Regions from separate parts of the Allobosea sp. 10L417 genome, predicted to be linked through region 3. Evidence: predicted binding sites of a transcription regulator. Region 3 holds the regulator's gene; each other region holds the start of a gene.

Region 1 (4,207 bases), on a different contig from region 3:
AAGATCGAAGCGAAGTCCTCGCCGGCGCAGCCGACGAGCGAAGTCATGGCGCCGGTGGCGACGAAGCCGTCCTGATCGGCAGCGCCGGCGGGCGGGGTGCCCTGCGTGGCGCCGGGGCGGTAGGCGATCGCCGGGCGGATCAGATCGGCGAGGCGTTCCAGAATGTCGACGCGCACGGCCCGCTCGCCGCAGACGCGGTAGCCCGCCGCGCGATACAGCCCCTTCGGCACGGCCTTGTCGACCGGGAAGGAGGTGCGCCCCGACGCCGCCAGATGGGCGATATCGTCGAGCCCGGCCGTCTCCGGCCCGCCATGCTTCAGCGCCCAGAGCTGGGCGGCGAGCGCACGCGGCGCCGGCTTCAGCAGCGCCGGCATGTAGATGTGGAAAGCGCCGAAGCGCATGCCGAGCTGGCGCAGCGCGGCGCGGCCCTCCTGATCGAGCGCCTTCATTTCCTCGCCGACCTTGGAGCGCTCGAGCACGCCGAGCGCCTCGGCCGTCTGATAGGCGATGCCGCGCGCGATGCCGGTGACGCTTTCGGCCGCTTCGAGGATCTGGATCGCGCCGAGCAGGCGGGTGATGTGATTCTTCAGCCAGAGATTGAGGCGCGCCTCGACCTGTTCGCGCGCTCCGCCGGAGAGGTGTTCCTCCACGAGAAGGCGCAGGCGCGGCTCCAGCACCTTCTCGCCGGCGACGAGGCGCGCCACCGGCTCGCCCGTCCAGCGGACCAGCCCGTCATGCGAGAGCACGAAGGCATCATCGCCCGCCAGCACGACGCGCGCCGCCCGCGACTCGATCTCGGCGCCGAGCGCCTTCATCGCCGCCAGGTTCAGCGCCTTGACCTCGGCGCCTCCCGCCTTCGGGTCCGCCGTAAAGCGGAAGCCCTGCAGCATTCCCACATGCTGGCCCTCGACGAGCACGTCGCCCGTCGCGGTGACCTCAGCCTCCAACATCGCATTCTCCCGCAAGCGGCGCATCAGCACGCTGGTGCGCCGATCGACAAATCGGTGGGCCAGACGCTCATGCAGAGCGTCCGACAGTTTGTCCTCTACAAGACGAGCCATGCCCTGCCAATGCTCAGGATCAGGTAACCAGTCAGGACGATTGGCAACATAGGTCCAAGTCCTGACCTGCGCGATCCTGGCGGAGAGCGTGTCGATCTCGCCATCGGTGCGGTCGAGCGAGGCGAGTTGCACCGCATACCAGTCGGCGTCGAGCCGACCATGGCGCATCAGCCTGAGATACAGCGTGGTCGCAAGATCGGCATGCTGCATCGGCGAGATCTTGCGGTAATCGGGCAGGCCGCAGACCTCCCAGAGCCGCTCGACCGCAGCACGCCCATGCGCCAGCGACGCGACATCCGGGTCTCTCGCCAACACCTCGAGCGTCGTCATGTCCTCGGCGATCAGCGCCCGGGTCAGGCCGGGTTCCGAGGGCTGGATATTGAGCGTATCGAGGAGGCCGGCGATCGAGCGCAGGTCGAGGTCGGAATTGCGCCACTGCATCTGGCGCACCGGCTCGAAGCGGTGATTCTCGATCGCCTCGACCAATTCCGCGTCGAAGGGCGGGCAGCGCCCGCTGGTGCCGAAGGTGCCGTCTCGCAAATGCCGCCCCGCGCGGCCGGCGACCTGGCCCAACTCGGCCGGGTTGAGCTTGCGGTAGTGATGCCCGTCGAATTTCCGGTCGGCGGCAAAGGCGATGTGATTGACGTCGAGGTTGAGCCCCATGCCGATCGCATCGGTGGCGACGAGGTAGTCGACATCGCCGGACTGATAGATATCGACCTGCGCGTTGCGGGTGCGCGGCGAGAGCGCGCCGAGCACGACGGCCGCCCCGCCCTTCTGCCGGCGGATCAGCTCGGCGATCGCGTAGACCTCCTCGACCGAGAAGGCGACGATGGCCGAGCGCGGCGGCAGCCGGGTGATCTTGCGGTCACCGGCGAAGGTCAGGCTGGAGAGGCGCGGGCGCGTGACGACGTTGACGCCGGGGATGAGCTGCTCGATCAGCGGGCGCATGGTCGCCGCGCCGATCAGCATGGTTTCGGCCCGGCCGCGGCGGTTGAGCAGCCGATCGGTGAAGACATGGCCGCGGTCGAGGTCGGAAGCGAGCTGGATCTCGTCGATCGCGACGAAATCGACCGCGAGGTCGCGCGGCATCGCCTCGACCGTGCAGACCCAGAAGCGCGGTCGCTCCGGCTTGATCTTCTCCTCGCCGGTGACGAGGGCCACGGCCTCGGGGCCGACCTTGTCGACCACGCGCTGGTAGACCTCGCGCGCGAGCAGGCGCAGCGGCAGGCCGATCATCCCGGTGGGATGAGCGACCATGCGCTCGATGGCCAGATGGGTCTTACCGGTATTGGTGGGGCCTAGGACCGCGGTGACGCCATGGGCGCGGGCGGCGGGCGGCAGCGAACGAAACGGAAGCAAGGCGACGGAGCCGATCATCTCGCCCGCCCATGCGGGCGGGAGCGTGGACGGGAATCAGGAACGGGTCTGGCGAGAACGCCTCTGGAACGAAGCGAGGCCGAATCGCGGACTCCGGCAGAATCGGGATTTGTTCCCCGTTCGGGGCTGCCCTCCCTTCGGCATGGGCCATCCCGGCATAGCGCGCCCTCCCACAGAACCGCCGTGGCGGCGCAAAAGGCCGCTCGGCACGATGCCTATTTAAACCCTTCCGCTCCTGAAACGAGGGGCAATCGACATTTAAGGCCGCTGGCCAGCTTCAATGGCGTGCATGGTCGCACTGCCCGTGGTCGGCCAGCGCCTCGATGATCGCGCAGTCGCAGGCCGCGACGCCGCCCGAACAGGTGGTGGCGATCCGCTCCAGCTCCTTCTCCAGCGAGCGCAATTTCGCAATCTTGTCCCGCACCTCTTCGAGATGCGAGACGGAGATCGCATGCGCCTCGTCGCAGGCGATGCCGGGCGTGTCGGAGAGCCTGAGTAGCGTGCGGATGTTGTCGACGGCAAAGCCGAGATCGCGCGCATGCTTGATGAAGGCGAGCCGCTCGGCATGGCGCCGGCCGTAACGGCGCTGGTTGCCCTCGGACCGCTCCGGCGGCGGCAGCAGGCCGACCTGCTCGTAGTAGCGGATCGTCTCGACCTTGACGCCGGTGCGCTCGGCAAGGGTGCCGATCGGCATTACGCGTTCGAGCTTGTCCAGTGCAGCCATGGCGCTCCCTCTGAAGCTATAGTCTCTACAGCTTCAGATAGGTCGCAGTGTGCCCGTGGCAAGAGCACTTCGCGCGAAACGAACCGCATCGTCATTTGCGGGCGCAGCGAAGCGCAGACCCGAGAATCCTGGACAAGACAAGCTCCGCAGCCTCCGCGTCAGGAGATGCTCGGGTCAAGCCCGAGCATGATGCGCGAAGACTACGCCACGCCCATCGCCAGCAGGTCGTGGACATGTACCAGCCCGACCGGCCTGTCCTGCTCGTCCACCACGATCAACGCGGTGATCCGCATGCGGTTAACCAGCTCCAGCGCCTCGACGGCGAGCGTATCAAGCCCGATGCGCCGGGGGTTTGCCGTCATGATATCGCGGGCGCGCAGCGAGCCGCCGCCGCCCATCGCCGCCTTGCGGCGCAGATCGCCGTCGGTGACGACCCCGGCAAGCCTGCCGTCCAGATCCATCACGACGGCGCAGCCGAAGCTCTTCTCCGAGATCATCGCGATCACGTCCGGCAGGAGCGTGTCGAGCCCGATCAGCGGCAATTCGGCGCCGCGATGCATGATGCTCTCGACGGTCTTGAGCTGCGCGCCGAGCTTGCCGCCGGGGTGATAGACGAAAAAGTCCTGCCGCGAGAAGCCGCGTGCCTCCAGCAGCGCCACGGCGAGAGCATCGCCCAGCGCGATCTGCATGGTCGTCGAGGTCGTCGGCGCAAGCCCGTTCGGGCAGGCTTCCGCGGACTTGGGCAGCACGAGCGCGATATCGGCCTCCTTGCCGAGCGTGCTCTCGGGATTGGCGGTGATGGCGATCAGCCCGACCCGGAAGCGCCGGGTATAGCCGACGAGCGCGGCGAGTTCTGCCGCTTCCCCCGACCAGGACAGAGCGATCACCACATCCTCCGGCTGCACCATGCCAAGGTCGCCATGGCTCGCCTCTGCCGGGTGGACGAAATGCGCGGGCGTGCCGGTGGAGGCCAGCGTCGCGGCGAGCTTGCGGCCGACATGGCCGGACTTGCCCATCCCTGAGACGATCACGCGCCCGCTCG
Region 2 (4,207 bases), on a different contig from region 3:
CGATCTTGAATTCCTTCAACGCAACCCGCCAGGAATAGCCTTCGAACAGGGCCGAGAAAACGAGCACGAGATAGTTCGCGGTCAGGTTCGTCGCCGGATGCGGGGCGATAACATGGGCCACTCCCTCGTAGAGCGATACGCCGGCCCCGACCGCGAAGACTAGGAGCGCAACAACGAAGCTCCAAAAATAGAGCTCGCGGCCGTGGCCGAAGGGATGCGTGAGATCGGGCGGCCGCGCGGCCCGGTTGAGGCCGTAGAGCAAGAGTGCGCCATTGCCGGTATCGACCAGGGAGTGAACGCCCTCCGACAGCATCGCCGAGCTGCCGGTCCAGGCTGCCGCGACGAATTTCGTCGTCGCGATCAGCAGATTTCCTGCCAGCGCTGCATAGATGACTTTCCGTGATCCCGAATGTGTCGCCATCTAGCTCCCCGCCTCAGCGCAACAAGCTGCAGCGGTGGCTGTTCCCTTGACCCGACGCGTGAAATGTATCCCACGAAGGCAAATGATAAGGGCGGGGAGCCCTTGGCCTAGAGCTGCCGACGCATTGCTCTGACGTTTTCGCCTTGTGCAGTCCCGGGCGTTTCCCAGCCAAAGACACTCCGGCCGCCGTATTCCGCAGATCGGCGGCGCTCCTCAGCGACATATTCGACGAGCGTCGGCCCGGTCGTACTACGCTCTAGCCGACGGCTCTCACCGTCCAGCCGCGCAATGGCGGCAAGGCGATCGTCCTGGCCGAGCTTCGCCCGATCGACGGCCGAGCGCAGGACAGCGATGGTCTGGTCGTAGACCTTTGTCGGCACAGCGAAGGGCTGCCGGTCCTTGCCGCCATGGGCGAGAGAGAAGCGCGCTGGATCACTGAAACGGCAGGGCGCGCCATGCAGTACTTCCGCGACCATCGCCAGGGACCGCACCGTGCGCGCGCCGATGCCGGGTACAAGCAGCAGCTCGGAAAAGTCTTCTGGCCCCCGATCTGCCGCGGCAGCCAATGCCCCATGGAGGCGTCGTGTCACGATGTCCTCGGGCCTGACATCGTGGTGGGCGGGCATCACGAGATGCGGGAGGAACAGCTGCGGGGCGTTTTGATCAGGGATGGCGCGCGCCGGCTGCAGCGCCGCCAATTCCCTGACGATCCTGTCCGGTCCCTGATCGCGCAGCATCGTGACCTGCGCTTCGCGGGCGCAGTCAGCGCGCGCATCGGTCAGGTTGACGATGTTGCCGGCGCTGCGCCCCTCTATTGCGGAATGCGGTGTTTCGACGAAGCTGCCAAGGCCCTCGGAATGCCAATGATACCTCCGCGCCAGACCGCCGTCGCCGTTCATGCCCTGCTGCACGACTGTCCAATGGCCGTCATCGGCCACGAAGAATCCGTGCAGATAAAGGTCGAAGCCGTCCTGCACCGCTGCGCTGTCGACCTTGGCGACGAGCCGGCTTGCCTGCGCCAAGGCTGTCCCGTCGAACCCTACCTTCGCGCCAATCTGTTCGAGCTCGGCGGGTGTCCGACGGGAATGATTCCCTCGCCCGCCGCAGACATGCAGCCCCAACTCACCAGCTGGCGGCTTAAGACCCCGTTTCAACGCCCCGATGACGCTGGTCGTAATGCCGGACGAGTGCCAATCCATGCCCATGATCGCGCCGAATGACTGGAACCAGAAGGGATGCGCCAGTCGCTGCAGTAGCTCATCGCGCCCGTATTGCTGGATGATGGCTTCACAGATCACACTACCCAGCCGGGCCATGCGCTCGCCGAGCCAGAGCGGCACACGCCCGTAATGTAGGGGAAGATCGGCACTGCCAGATCGCTTTGTCATAACTCACGGGAACGAAATAAGAACATTTCGATATGTACATCGACCCGTGATCGTTGACCATACCGAGCGAACGGCGTTGGAACTTAGAGCGGTTCACTTCGTTCAAGCGAGCACCCCGAGGGCGCGGAAAGCCGCTCGACCCTCGGAAATCCTCCTAGGATTCGCGGGTGCGACATCCCCGAGCCTTCAGCTCCGTTTTGAGGATTTGGCGCGGTTCTCGTAGCTGGCGTTCCCCAGCCCCGTTCCGATCGTGACTACGCCCCAGTTTTTGACGTCCTGCATGAATGGCATTTCGCTCAGGCCTTGAATGACCGCGTCGTTATGCATGGTGACCATCGTTTCGTGCTCGCCAATGGTCGGCACCGTTTCGCGAACGCTGTCGATTAGGTTGAAACGACTGCTTTCCCAGTTGCCTGGCAAGTTCTGCGCCCCGCGGTCGATGCTGCCGTCGGGCTGGATGATGCCGGGACACCCAATGCCGATAAAGGGTGCGACCTTGAGGGCTGCTTTCTCCGCGGCCTCGATTTGACTTCTAATCATCTCGCCAAGGCGCTCGACCGCCTCGTCGCGATTGGTCGTGTCGTCGGCGTGCCGCCACAACTCAAAGGTCGCAACCTTCGCTTTGCTGAGATCTATCGCCTTCGTCTGTCGAAGCTCGACGATCCCGGCCCGAATGTTCGATCCTCCGATGTCGACCGCCACCAGGCTGTCGAAGGCCTCGAACATCCATTTTGGAGCGATATGAGCATTGCCCAGTAGACCCGCCTCATCCGGGTCGTGACGGATCGGCACCAACTCAACCGGATGCTGCTCCGTGCGCAGGATGATCCCGGCCCGTCCTATGGCCAGCTCGCCGACGCGGCTCTGGCGAAAGCCTCCCCCTACGACGATGCGCTCAACTGCCGACCAAGCCTTGAAGCGACAGAAGCGACGGACGACCGATGCCAGGGCCTCCGCGTACTTCTCGATCGCACTGTGAACCAGCGCTGCCGCCTCGGCATCGTCGCCCGCCAGGATCGCGTCGAGATCCTTCTTCTTTAGCTCATCACTCGGCTTATCGATCGGGTCCTCGCCGGTCTCCCGGAATGCCGCTCGTAACTCCTCGAGATGCTCAAAGATCGCTCCGCGCCTTGCCTTGTCTCCGACGAAGCCGTCCTCGTCACGGGCTTCCAGATTGTAGCTTGTGACAATGACCGAGGGCAGCTGAGCGGCCCCGTTGCGACCGTCCGCCGGGGTCGACTTCGTACTTTTTGCCATGAGAGCCTCGTCGGTGAGACAAACTCAACCCGTCAGGAGGAGCGGGGTTCCAACGCAGATCGGCCGCCCCATAGTGAACACATTCGGGATCAGGGTCGGCCCCTTTCCCGCGGCATGAACCCGATCGGGCACATGTACGCTGGGTGCTCACGAGAAGCACCGTCACGTTCCTGATCGGGTACGGGCCGAATCTGTGACGTCTGCGGATTCGAATGAAATCCGACCGCGATAGACGGGGCGCTCACCCGCCTGGACCAACATCGTTATTTCGCAATTGTCGGTTTCGGTCAGCGCATCGTGGGCAGCTTCAGCGAACGCCGTCCGAGCTTCCTGCCGAGCAGCCTTGTCGTCCGGAAGATCCAAATCGACGAAGTGCGATCCACCGCTATTCGTGATGAAACGGTACATAGGCATGGGAAGAATCCTGAGGAAGTCACTCCTCCAATCGCAGCGGCCCGGCCCTGGTTCCCCAAAATGACAACCTGGACAAGAGAACCGAAGCGATGCAGGCCGGCGGATAGCCGACCTGCCTGACGTTCTACTGTGCACCGTTTTCAGATCACGGGACGCTGATAGGGATCTGCGGTCTCGTCGAAGCGGCTCCAGCCGCCAGCGCGATACTCGGCTAGGCGCTCATCACGATTGATCGGCGTGGCACCATCTAGAATCGCCTCAATCGCAGGCACCTGTTCCTCGGCGGCGCGAACAGACACGACCGATCCGCCGCGGCGGACGGTCTCGGCGTAATAGTTCGCTTCCTCTTCGCTGTGGCCGGCGCTCGTCAGTGCGCCGACGATGCCGCCGGCGGCGCCGCCGACGGCCGCGCCCGCAGCGGTAGACGCCAGCCAGCCAGCCGCGACCACCGGCCCGATGCCGGGAATGGCGAGCAGCCCGATACCTGCAAGCAGGCCTGCGGCGCCACCCAGCACGGCACCGATGCCTGCGCCTTCGCCAGCATTGCTATCGTCGGCCTTTTGATGGCGGCCGATGAGGCTGATGTCTGAGGAGTTCACACCGGCGGCTTCGAGCTGGCCGACGACGGCGCGAGCGGCCTCGTAGCTGTCATAGGAACGGGTCAGGGTCTGGGTCATGATTCGTTTCTCCTATGATTAGTTGCGGGTGATATTGCCGCGATAGTCGA
Region 3 (4,207 bases):
ACGAACAATGACCTGCGTGCCGCCGGAATCTACCACATCGTCTCGATCTCAGGCCTGCACATGGTTCTCGCGGCCGGGACGATTTTCTGGCTGGTGCGCGCCCTACTGGCGCTCTCCCCGACTGCCGCGCTGCTCTGGCCGATCAAGAAGATCGCGGCCGTCGCGGCGATGCTCGGCGCGACCGCCTACTGTATCTTTTCAGGCAGTGACGTCGCGACCGAACGCTCGCTGATCATGACGCTGGTGATGCTCGGCGCGATCCTTGTCGATCGTGCTGCACTGAGCATGCGCAATCTCGCTCTTGCAGCCATGATCGTGCTGCTACGCGAGCCGGAGGCGCTGCTCGGACCGAGCTTCCAGATGTCATTCGGCGCGGTTGCGGCCCTGATCGCCTTTGCCGAACGCTGGGAGAGCCGAAAACGCACGGAGCCGCCCCCGAGCCTGCCATGGCCGCTCGGGCCGGTCTGGGCAGCGGCGCTCGGCATCGTCGTCACCACCTTGCTGGCGACGGCCGCAACAGCGCCCTTCGGGGCCTATCACTTCCAGACCTTCAACCCTTTCGGCCTGCTGGGCAACGCCATGGCACTGCCTTTCGTCTCGCTGTTCGTGATGCCTGCGGCGGTGTTCGGCGTGCTCGCCTATCCCTTCGGGCTGGACTGGCCTGCCTGGGCGCTGATGGGGCTGGCTTCGGATGTCGTGCTCAAGGTGGCGCATTGGGTCGCAAGCATCGACCATTCCACCGTGATGATCGCCGCCTTCAGCCCGGCCGTGCTGACCTGCTTCGTGCTGGCGTTGCTCTGGCTGACGCTGTGGACCACGGCCTGGCGCTGGCTGGCGGCGGTCCCCATCGTGCTCGGCGTCGCCATCGCCGGAAAGCCGGAGCGGCCGGAAATCCTGATCGAACGCGACGGCTCGGGGCTTGCTGTGCGGGGCCTCGATGGACGCCTTGCGGTCGCCGGCAAGCCCAGCCGCTTCGTGCTGCAGCAATGGCTGAGTGCCGACGGCGACAGCCGCTCGCCGGACGATCCGACGCTGCGCGCCGGCATCGCTTGCGATCAACTGGGTTGTGTTGCGCAAACGGCCGACAAGCGCATGATTTCCTACACGCGCGACCGGCTGGCGATCATCGAAGATTGCCTGCGGGCCGACCTCGTCGTCACCGCCATTCCCTGGAGCGGCGCCTGCAAGGCCCGGCTGATCGAGCGAATGGGACTGTCACGCGACGGCGCGACCTCGCTCTACCGCACGGCGTCGGGATGGAGCAGCCGCATCTCAGAGCCCAGCGCGGCCGATCGGCCGTGGAGCCGCCGACGCGAACCCCGTCTGGCGGCGCCCGCTGCAACGAGCATCAGCATTCCGCCAGCTTCCGCCGATGGCGAAGCCGAGGTCGAACGGCTTCAGTAACGCCGCATCAGATTGACGAGGCGGCCCTGAATCTTGACCCGGTCCGGCCCGAGCACACGCGTCTCATAGGCGGGATTGGCGGCTTCGAGCGCGATCGAGGAGCCGCGTTTGCGCAGCCGCTTGAGTGTGGCCTCCTCGTCGTCGATCAGTGCCACGACGATATCGCCGGTATTGGCCGAGTCCTGCTTGCGGATGATGACGGTGTCGCCGTCGAGGATGCCCGCTTCGACCATCGAGTCACCACGTACTTCGAGCGCGTAATGCTCGCCGGAGCCGAGCATGTCGGGCGGCAACGAGACGGTGTGGCTGCGGTTCTGAATGGCCGAAATCGGTGTGCCGGCGGCGATGCGGCCCATGACCGGGATCGCGATCGAAGAGCGGCTGTCCTCATCGGCGGTGGGGCGGGGTTTGCCGAGATTGGGCTGCGTGCCGAGCCCGCCCTGGACGACCGCAGGGCTGAAACGCGGCCGCTGCTGCGGCGTACCGAGTCCATCGGGCATCTTGATGACTTCGAGCGCACGCGCCCGGTTGGGCAGGCGGCGGATGAAGCCGCGCTCCTCCAGCGCCATGATCAGCCGGTGGATGCCGGATTTCGAGCGCAGATCGAGCGCGTCCTTCATCTCGTCGAAGGAGGGCGGCACCCCGCTCTCACGCAAGCGTTCCTGGATGAAGCGCAGGAGTTCGTGTTGCTTGCGTGTCAGCATGATCCCGCCGGCCCCGGAAAAGCGTAGATTCGAAACAAATCACGAACACCATAACTGTTCGCCTTGTGTTCCGCAACCCGGTCGCGCGAGAGCGCCCGTCTACCGCAGCGGCAGGATACGGCAGAGGTCGCCTATCTTGGCGGGCGCAGCATGGGCCGGGCGGATCGTCAGCGCCTGCGCCCGCGCCAATGTGCCGAGCATGGAGGAATCCTGCCGATCGAAAGGCGTTGCAACCCAACCATCGGGCGTCAGCGCCAGCTCCGAGCGCAGATAATCCTCACGCTCGTCATTGCCCGGCAGGTCGCTGCCGAGGCGGGCGGGGACGCTGCGGTCGCGATCGGCGCCGGCCATGCCGAGCAGGGCTTCGATCAGCGGCAGCACGAAGAGATGGCCGCAGACGATCGAGGAGACCGGGTTTCCGGGAAGCCCGACCACGACCATCCGGCCGAGCCGACCGGTCATCATCGGCTTGCCCGGCCGCATGGCAATCTTCCAGAAGCCAAGAGACATCCCGGCGCGGGTCAGCGCCTCCTGCACGAGGTCGTGTGCGCCCACCGAGGCGCCGCCCAGCGTGATTAGCACGTCGGCATCGGCAGCCCGCGCCATGCCGATCTTGTTGGCGAGATCGGCATGGTCGTCGCGGGCGATGCCGAGATCGAGCACGGTGCCACCGGCCTTTTCGACCAGCGCGGCGAGCGCGAAGGAGTTCGAGGCGACGATCTGGTCGCGCCCCACAGGCTCGCCCGGCGCCACCAGCTCGTCGCCGGTCGCCAGGATCGCGACGCGCGGCTTGCGCCGGACCGGCAGCGAGGGATGGCCCATCGCGGCGGCGAGCCCGAGTGCGGCGCTGTCGAGCACGCGTCCGGCCGACAGCAGGGCGTCGCCTTCGCGGAAATCGAGCCCCGCCCGGCGCAGGAACTTGCCTTTGGCGGGGGGCACCCGCACGCGGATCGTGGGGCTGCCGACGCCGTCGGCGTCCTCCTGGATCAGGATGGTGTCGGCACCATCAGGCATCGGCGCGCCGGTAAAGATCCGTACGGCTTCGCCCGGCCCGACCGTACCGTCAAAGGCCCGCCCGGCGGCGGACTCCCCGATCACGGCGAGTGTGGCATCTTCGGCCATCTCGTCGGCACGCACGGCGTAGCCATCCATGGCGGAGTTGGCGAAGGGCGGCTGGGTTCTGAGCGCCTTCAGATCGGCTGCGAGCACCCGCCATGCGCATTGCGCGAGCGGGAGGGTCTCCGCTCCGGTCGGTCCCGGAATGCTGTTGAGCAGCGCCTTGCGCGCGACGGGGACCGGGGTGAGCGCCATCAGCGGGCTTTCGCCTCGTAGTCGCCGGACTGGCCGCCGGATTTGTGCAGGAGCCGGATATTCTCGATCCGCATCGCCCTGTCGACTGCCTTGACCATGTCGTAGACGGTGAGACAGGCGACGGACACGGCGGTGAGCGCCTCCATCTCGACGCCGGTCTGGCCCTTCATCTTCACCTCAGCGCGCACGCGCACGCCCGGCAGGGCCTCGTCGATCTCCAGATCGACCCCGATCTTGCTGAGCAGCAGCGGGTGGCAGAGCGGGATCAACTCATGCGTGCGCTTAGCGGCCATGATGCCGGCGAGGCGCGCCGTGCCGAGCACATCGCCCTTCCTAGCATTGCCGTCGCGCACGATCGCAATCGTCTCCGGCGCCATCACGACGCTGCCCTCGGCTACTGCCATGCGGGTCGTCTCGGCCTTGTCGCCGACATCGACCATATGTGCCTGGCCTTGGGCGTCGAGATGGCTGAGCCGGCTCACGCCGCGTTCTCTTGAGCCTGGCCGGTCAGCAGGGTCCGCGTCGCCGCTGTGACGTCCGCCTGCCGCATCAGGCTCTCGCCGACGAGGAAGCTGTTGACGCCGGCCTTGTTGAGACGGGCGATGTCGGCATGGGCAAAGATGCCGCTCTCGCCGATGACGATGCGGTCGGCCGGGACGCGCGGCGCCAGCCGCTCGGTCACGGCGAGATCGACGTGGAAGCTGCGCAGGTCGCGGTTGTTGATGCCGAGCAGCCGACTTTCGAGCTTGAGTGCCCGGTCGAGCTCGGCGTCGTCATGCACCTCGACG

What was found. Region 3 encodes LexA, which represses DNA repair genes until DNA is damaged. Its sites were predicted from a motif close to TGTTCNNNNTGTGTTCNG; they were not measured.
Region 1: AC1DE3_RS26000 (helicase-related protein) is a predicted target of LexA. The motif match lies at 2,495-2,512, and genes of this name have one in related genera.
Region 2: AC1DE3_RS24340 (DUF763 domain-containing protein) is a predicted target of LexA. The motif match lies at 1,817-1,834, and genes of this name have one in related genera.

The regions. Positions count from the first base shown of each region.
Region 1 is NZ_JBFTJP010000015.1:79,406-83,612, reverse strand. Features, by position in the region: gene AC1DE3_RS26000 (helicase-related protein) at 1-2,441, opposite strand, end outside; gene AC1DE3_RS25995 (MerR family transcriptional regulator) at 2,719-3,165, opposite strand; gene AC1DE3_RS25990 (KpsF/GutQ family sugar-phosphate isomerase) at 3,366-4,207, opposite strand, start outside.
Region 2 is NZ_JBFTJP010000012.1:115,043-119,249, forward strand. Features, by position in the region: gene AC1DE3_RS24335 (cation diffusion facilitator family transporter) at 1-421, opposite strand, end outside; gene AC1DE3_RS24340 (DUF763 domain-containing protein) at 529-1,809, opposite strand; gene AC1DE3_RS24345 (ROK family protein) at 1,996-3,066, opposite strand; gene AC1DE3_RS24350 (DUF6894 family protein) at 3,229-3,480, opposite strand; gene AC1DE3_RS24355 (hypothetical protein) at 3,621-4,157, opposite strand; gene AC1DE3_RS24360 (PepSY domain-containing protein) at 4,176-4,207, opposite strand, start outside.
Region 3 is NZ_JBFTJP010000007.1:47,300-51,506, reverse strand. Features, by position in the region: gene AC1DE3_RS17610 (ComEC/Rec2 family competence protein) at 1-1,404, shown strand, start outside; gene lexA (transcriptional repressor LexA) at 1,398-2,108, opposite strand; gene AC1DE3_RS17600 (molybdopterin molybdotransferase MoeA) at 2,208-3,419, opposite strand; gene moaC (cyclic pyranopterin monophosphate synthase MoaC) at 3,419-3,901, opposite strand; gene trpC (indole-3-glycerol phosphate synthase TrpC) at 3,898-4,207, opposite strand, start outside.